Linked DNA regions of Roseiflexus sp. RS-1. The main gene of each other region encodes a partner of the protein of the gene in region 2 in a complex. Links are inferred from orthologs where the notes say so. Each region holds a gene or a part of one and is shown on either strand. Other genes may lie near its edges.

Evidence for each region.
Region 1: the proteins of ROSERS_RS01000 (region 2) and smc are in contact, whole or in part, in a crystal structure (PDB 3ZGX), measured with the Bacillus subtilis proteins. The link is inferred for Roseiflexus sp. RS-1 from one-to-one orthologs.

The regions. Positions count from the first base shown.
Region 1 is NC_009523.1:420,947-425,402, reverse strand. Bases 316-4,456 are described here. They hold smc (chromosome segregation protein SMC), read right to left. Parts: upstream 4,122-4,456; coding sequence 516-4,121; downstream 316-515. Other genes in these bases: rny (ribonuclease Y), read left to right, coding at 4,246-4,456. UniProt on the Bacillus subtilis protein: Required for chromosome condensation and partitioning.
Region 2 is NC_009523.1:238,521-241,831, reverse strand. What follows is about bases 172-3,167. They hold ROSERS_RS01000 (segregation and condensation protein A), read right to left. Parts: upstream 2,048-3,167; coding sequence 1,295-2,047; downstream 172-1,294. Other genes in these bases: ROSERS_RS00990 (4a-hydroxytetrahydrobiopterin dehydratase), read right to left, coding at 2,717-2,998; ROSERS_RS00995 (hypothetical protein), read right to left, coding at 2,053-2,565; ROSERS_RS01005 (response regulator transcription factor), read left to right, coding at 536-1,267; ROSERS_RS01010 (ATP-binding protein), read left to right, coding at 172-522. Outside these bases: more of ROSERS_RS01010, read left to right, coding at 1-171; RNA polymerase sigma factor RpoD, read right to left, coding at 3,260-3,311. UniProt on the Bacillus subtilis protein: Participates in chromosomal partition during cell division. May act via the formation of a condensin-like complex containing Smc and ScpB that pull DNA away from mid-cell into both cell halves.

The DNA.
Region 1 (4,456 bases), 180 kb from region 2 along the record:
AATCCGGTACACCGAACGTTCCGGTTGTGGGGCTGATGAAGATTGAGCATTTATAGCAGTTCTCAGATACGTTGACCTTTGTCTAGGTCTGCCGTGTCGCGCAAGACACCTGCTTCCGGCGAAGTGTAGACCGAAATTCATTTCGGTCGCCGCGTGGGGCGCGCGACTCCGGGAATGTTCAACCTCGTCCATTGGGTTCAATCTTTGTGATAACTGCTATGATCCGGTATGCCGAACTATCCGTGGGGCTATGGAGATTGAGCGTTTAATCCGGCATGCGCCTCTTGCCGTCGGGCTCAAGCCCTCGGCTATCCAGGGCGAAGCCCGCCTGCGCGGGCTATGGCGGATTATGTATTCAAAGACCATAAGCCCTCGGCTATCCAGGGCGAAGCCCGCCTGCGCAGGCTACACCGAAACAACCATAAACCCCGACCCCTGTGCGATTGAGCGCTTCGGATTGGATGCGAATGAGATATTGTTTGTATGCACAATCGGACAGTTGCGAACGTCACCTCTCACCGACCTCTCTCACCGACCTCTTCTAACCTGAGCGAGAGCACCCGTGAGGCGCCGTCGTCGCCCATGGTCACGCCGTAGATGGTATCGGCAGCCTCGATCGTCCCACGATTGTGAGTAACAACGATAAACTGTGTTTTTTCGCTCAACCCAACAAGCGCCTCGCGGAAACGCCCGACATTTGTTTCGTCCAGGGCGGCATCGACTTCATCGAGGACGCAGAAGGGGGTCGGGTTGGCTTTCAGAATGGCGAAGAGCAGCGCCGCAGCGGTTAGCGCGCGCTCGCCGCCCGACAGTAGCGCCAGATGCTGCTGACGTTTCCCCGGCGGACGGGCGATAATCTCCACACCGAGCGTGGCGATGCCGGGAGGTTTACCGCCGTTCTGATCGGCAGCATCATCGTCGTCGTTGATCAGCGCCAGGCGTGCTTCGCCGCCACCGAACAGATTCGTAAAACTGCGCTCGAACTCCGCAGCGACGACCTGAAACGTCGTTTCAAAGCGGGTGCGAATGGCATTGTCCAGTTCGGCAATCAACTCGTTGAGTGTTGCCGATGCTGCACGAAGATCGTTCATTTGGGCGCTCAGGAACTCATAGCGCGCTGCTGCTTCATCATACTCCTCCAGCGCCAGCGGATTGATGATCCCCAGGCGGGCGATGCGGCGCTTCAGATCATCGATACGTCGCTGCATGTCTTCCACATTGGCGTCCGACGATGGGTCTGCACAGGATTGAGCAGCGGATTCGACATCGATGGCATCGCCTGCGGCGCGTTCCCGCAGCACCTCCAGACGATCACGCGCGCGCTGGGCATCGACCGTTGCGCGGTTGCAGGCTGCCTCGGCGTCGATCAGTGCGGTGGTGAGCGCCTGCACACGCACTTCGTGTGCTTCGCGTTGCTGTTCCAGCGCGCTCAACTCTGCCTCGGACGGCTCGATCTGCGCACGCAGGGTGTCGATCTGCGCCAGTAGCGCCTGATGTTCGGCTGCGGTTTGTGTCAGTTCATCGATGAGCGTAGCACGTTCGCGGTGCAGATGTTCGATGCGCTCTGCCAGCGCAGCGCGCTGCTCGTCGATACGCGCCAGCGCCTGATGAACCGTGTGCAGGATAGCGCGCGCCGTGCGCACGTCGCCCTCAGCATCGGCGAGGCGCGTGCGCAGGTGCGCCAGGATCTCGTCGTCGGCAGCGTCTGCGCTGCGCTGCACCGCTTCTTCAGCGTGGAGACGCTCGACCTGCGCGCGCGCTGCATCTTCCCGCTGCATCAACTCTTCCTGCTCGGCGATTGCCGCTTGCAGGCGATCAAGAAGCGTGGTCATCCCGGCATCGATCTGCTCGATACGCCGTTGACACACAAGATACTCAGCTTCGGCGCGGTCAACGGCGCGCTGCGTCTGCGCCGCAGCAACGCGCGCCTGGTCGAGTTGTCGCTGGACCTGGCGCTGGTGACGTTCAGCGTCGCGTACTGACTGTTCGGCAGCGACATAGGCTTCATTTGCAACGACATGGCGCACGCGCGCCGCTTCTGTTTCACGTGAAACGGCTTCCAGGCGTTCGGGGAGCTCGCGTAATTCTCGCTCGCGCCGCAGCGTGCCGCTCTCCTTCGCTGCCGAGCCTCCCGTGACTGCGCCTCCGGCGCTCACCTGCTCTCCCGCCAGCGTGACAATTGTCCATCCGCCGCCGATGCGCTGGAGTTCTCGTCGGGCGACCGCCAGCGTGCGAACAACCAGCGTGCGACCGAGGAGCAGTTCCACCACCGGTCGGTAGCGTTCGTCAACATCGATAAGATCGGCGGCAACCCCCAGGACGCCATCTTCTGAAGCAGTGTGTAATCGTATGCGCACCCCGTCAGCATTACGGGGGCGGATCGTATCCAGCGGCAGGAACGTGGCGCGACCCTCACCGCTGCGTTTGAGCGCTTCGATAGCATCTTCTGCATCTTCCCAGCGATTGACGACGATATTGTGCAGGCGTGAACCGAGCGCCACTTCGATGGCTGTTTCGAGTTCTGCCGGCACACGCACGACGGTCGCCACCAGAGCAAATCCGGATCGGTGCTGTGACTCGGCCCACTGCATGGCTGCCCGCACCCCGGCGAACGTTCCAGCATAACTGCGGTGGAGACGGCGCAATGTTTCTAACCGCGCTTCCAGTTCCATCTGCTGCCGGCGCAGCGCTTCAAGCGTCTCAGCGGCAGCGGCGCGTTGTCGGCGGCGCTGTTCGACATCGCCCGTTGTCAGTTCGACGCGACGTGCTGCGTCGTTCAGTTCCTGTTCCAGCGCCGTCACGTGCGCATCCGCCTGAACGGCGGCGGCGCGGCGCGCTACCAGTTCGTCCTGAGCAATTGCCAGCGCCTCCCCGGCAGTTGCACGTTCGCGGATCAGGCGATCACGCTGGTCGTTGATCTGCGCGATCTGACGTTGCACTGCGCCGAGCGCTGCGCCAATCTCCATCAGGCTGCGGCGAGCGGCATCAAACGCCTGGTGAAACGCAGCGCGACCGGCGATCCGTTCGGCGCGACGCGCTTCGTGCGCGGCATACTCCTGCCGCACCTGTTCCAGGCGTTGCTCAGCGCTGGCAAGTTGGGCGGCAACCGTTTCCTGTTCCGTGTGCCGGGCAGCGCGCTGGTGATCCAGATCGCGGAGTGCGCGATCCTGTTCCTCGATCTGACGCGATAACGCCGCGAGTCGTTCCTGACCAACCGCCAGTGCGCGTTGCACCGACCCGGCGCGCGCGTGCAGGGCGCTGCTCTCGGCGTGGAGCGATCCAATCCGGTCGCGGATGGCACGGATGCGCTCCCGCAGATGGAGGAGATCGGTTGAGACGGCAGTCATCTCTGCCTGACGCACAGCAAGGGTCGCTGCCAGCGTCTGCGCTGCTTGTTCAGTGGCAGCGCACTCTGTCTGCGCTGTCAGCCAGAGACGGACATAGTACGTTTGCAACAACTCATGAAGCTCAGCCATCAGATCGCGATGGGAGCGAGCAAGCGCCGCCTGGCGCTTCAGTGAGCGCAATCGTGGCTCGAGTTCCGCCAGAATATCGGAGCAACGTGCAACGTTCGCGTTCGTCTCGCGCAGACGACGTTCGGCGTCGGTGCGGCGCTGCTCGTACACGCTGATCGCCGCAGCATCCTCAAAGAGGCGCCGCCGCTCCAGCGGACGCAGATTGAGCGCGGCATCGACCAGACCCTGATTGATGATCGCGTAGGCGCCATTGATTGGTGCAGCAATCTCCTGCACGTCGCGCAACCGGACCCGCTGACGATTGATGAAGTACTCCTGATCGCCAGAGCGTGTCGCACGGCGGGTAATCGTCACTTCGCCATACGGCGCCGATAGCAGGCGATCACTGTTATCGATCGTCAGCGAGACCTCCGCAAAACCGGCAGGCGCTCGCCGCCCGCCGCCGCTGAAGATCAGGTCCTCGGTGCGTTTACAGCGCAGCGCCCCTGGATGCTGTTCACCCAGCACCCAGCGGATGGCATCGACAAGATTCGACTTCCCGCTGCCGTTGGGACCAACCACCGCAGTAATGCCAGGCTGAAACTCGAACAGCGTATGCCCGGCGAATGTCTTAAACCCCTGGATTTCGAGACGACGCAGATACATCGGTTTGCAACATCCATGCAAGATGGCGTGATATTATACCATCAACACTCTTGACAATCCGTTCATCTTGACAGAAGATGTATCCGCAGAGTAATATAGCATGTACTCACCCACACGTTAGCGCATGTTTGAGCCCGTGGCCACAGCCCGGCACTGGGCTGTAGCATGCTGCACCTTTACAATCGAGCAGGAGGATGTTGTGCAATGGCTCATATGGGCCTTGCCTGCCCTGGTGATCGGACTTGCCATTGGCGCAGGCATAGGCATTCTTATCTACAAAAAGAGTGTACAGAGCCAGATTCGACAGATCGAGGCGGAAGCCCGACTGCAACTGG
Region 2 (3,311 bases):
GCAGGCGAGCGATTTACCTTCGAGATCGACATCCCTGATGATTTGCCACCGGTGCACGCCGACTATGAGCGCACCCGCACTGTGCTGGAAAATCTGGTCAGCAATGCGATCAAGTACAGTCCGAACGGCGGACTGGTGCGCATCGCGGCGCGCGTGAGCGGTGATTATGCGATCATCTCGGTCAGTGATCAGGGGATTGGCATTCCGTTCGAGGAGCAGAAGAAACTTTTCCGTCGCTTCTACCGCGTCGATAATCGTCTGCGCCGCGAAACGCAGGGGGCTGGACTGGGGTTGTTCCTGTCGCGTGTCATCGTCGAAGCGCAAGGGGGGCGAATTTGGGTGGACAGTCGACCCGGACGCGGTTCCCGCTTTTCGTTCACCGTACCGCTGGCGACGCCGATGCTGAGCGACCGGACAGCGGCGCCTGAAGCGCCATCTACTTCTTCTGAAGGCACAAGCGAACCGCCAGCCATGTTGCCGCCGTACACCGAACCGCCGCTGCTCGAGGACCATGAACAGTGAGGAACTCACACATATGTCAGAACTCAAAGACAAATTGATCCTCGTCGTTGATGACGAGCCGCGCATGGTCAATTTCATGCGCATGAATCTGGAGCTTGAGGGGTGTCGGGTTATCAGCGCATCGAACGGACGTGAGGCGCTGGAGAAGGTGCGCGACGAGATGCCCGATGTCGTGTTGCTGGACATTATGATGCCAGTGATGGATGGTTTCGAGACCCTGCGCCGACTGCGGCAGGCGTCGTCGGTGCCGGTGCTGGTGCTGACCGCTAAGGACGATGAAGAGGACCGTATCAAAGGGTTGGAATTGGGCGCCGATGATTATATCGGCAAGCCGTTCAGTCACCGGGAACTGGTGAGTCGCATTCGCGCCGTGCTGCGGCGCCACTATACCCCGCCGCCAGCGCCGCAAACCCTGGTGAAGGTAGACGACCGACTTCAGATCGACTTTGCCCGACGCGAGGTGCTGGTGAACGGCGAACGGGTGAACCTGCGCCCGACCGAGTATCGGTTGCTGTACCACCTGGTGCAGAATGCCGGGTATGTGATGACCCACGAGCAACTCCTGAGCAAGGTGTGGGGTCCGGAGTACCGCGATGAGACGCACTACCTGCGGCTCTATGTCACCTATTTGCGCCAGAAGATCGAAGAGGACCCGGCAAACCCGAAGTACATTCTGACCGAACGCGGAATCGGGTATCGTTTTGTCGATTTCAAGCGCGACCACGACGGGAGGAGCGAGGGGTGATAACGTTGAAGGTTGAACGTTGAAGGTTCAACCCTCCACCTCCAACTCCCAACCAGCAACGAACCCTGGTCCGTGGCGGATCACAATCGCGCCAAAGAGACCGGTCTGTTCGACCGTAACCGCGCGGCGTTTCCACATTTCCAGCACCGCCCAGAATGCGACGATGATCTCTATGCGTCGGGCGGTCAGCGAGGTGATTTCTTCAAATGCGATCCAGGAACGTTCCGATAGAAGCGCTCGAATGCGCTCAACCATATCGCCGACTGTGACGATCTTCGGTGCGGGAAGCGCAACAGGCGGCGGATCGAGTGGCAGCATCAACTGCATGCGGCGTTGTATGGCAGCAATCAGGTCGGCGACCGTATGGTCGAGCGACGCGGCGCGGGGCGCCGGAGGCGGGGCAAGCCGCAGATACATGCGACGACCTTCATAGAGGCGCAGCAGCGCAGCGAGTCGGCGGAAGCGCTGATAATCCTGCAACTGACGCACCAGTGCGTCGTCATCGTCGTCTGGCGCCGCATCATCGGTCGCTGGCGGTTGTGGCAGCAATGCCCGCGATTTCAACAGCAGCAAACGCGCTGCCACAACCAGAAATGCCGAGAGCGACGCCGGATCCGGCGCTTCCATTGAACGCACATGAGCAAGGTACTGTTCGGCGACGTGCGCAAGCGCCACGCTGGTAATATCCAGTTCCTCGCGCTCGATCAGGCGCAGCAGCAGCTCGAGCGGACCCTCGAATACCGGCAGAGTTATGGTGTAGTCGAGATGATCGACGAACATGGCGTTCAATTCGTATCATCAGCAGCGCGTAGTGCGTCGGTGAACGGCGTTGCGCGTCGTTCGGCGTAGTCGCTCAGGATCTGCACGACCTCTGGATGACTGCCTGCCGCCCGGGCGTAGATGACGCTGCGCTGCTCGTGGGTGGCGTGAAGCGCGAACGGGTAGAGCAGACCGCGACCATTGCGCGCGGCGCGCTGGTACAGATCGGGAGCATACTGTTGCAGCAGCACAATAATGGCATAGTATATCAGGGGGATGGTGCGACCGTTCGGATCAACCTTTCCGCAATCGTGCAACAACGCCGCCTGGAGCAGATGTGGATCGGTGTGACCGGCGCGCACCAGTGCGTGATAGACATCGAGGCTATGCCGTTGAGCGAACCGCGGCATACGCTCAAAGAGCAGCAGCTGCGGATCGCTCAACGTGCACACGAGCAGGACGCGTTCGTCCAGACGAATACTGGCGATCAGGGCGGTGACGAATTGACGAACCCGGTAACGCCACCTGCGTTGCGCCATCCCAACCTTTCGTCGGTCTGTCTCGCTCTTCGCAGCAATGCTGACGGAGAACGATGCGGATCACTGTGCCGGGCTTCCATTGCGTGCACGGGTCGCAACAGATATTGACGATGCGCACCGGTACACCTGTCTGAACCACACCGCTCGCTGCCTACATAATCTCATCGATCTGGGTGGCCAGATCGAAGTCCTTCTGCGTTAAGCCGCCAGCGTCGTGGGTGGTCAGGCTTAGCGTCACCTTACGCCAGCGAATATCGATATCGGGATGGTGTCCAGCAGCCTCAGCCAGAAAGGCGACGTTGACAACAAATGCAATTGCAGAAGGGAACGAGGGAAGTTGAAATGTCTTCCGGATCTCGTTGCCCTGGCGTGTCCATCCGGTCAGATCGCCGAGGCGCTCTTCGATCTCGGCATCGCTCAGTCGAGTTGCCATACGTATGTCTCCTTACAGATGCACAAACAATCGATTCCAACTCACACCGGGATAGCGCCCCCGCGTGTGAGGCAGGTTGACGAACAGCCCGCAACGCAGCGCGTTAACGGCATTATAGCCGATGGCGGCACAAAGACGGATGGATGACGCACGGTTACACAGGTAGTATACCAGGAGTCGGGCACGAGCACGCGACCCGGCGCCATCAAACAAAGAAGCCCCCTTGTCGCCAGGAGACAAGGGGGCGAGCGCAACAGCGCGTCAATCGAGATAGCCGCGCAACTTCTTACCGAGGTGCGGATGGCGCAATTTT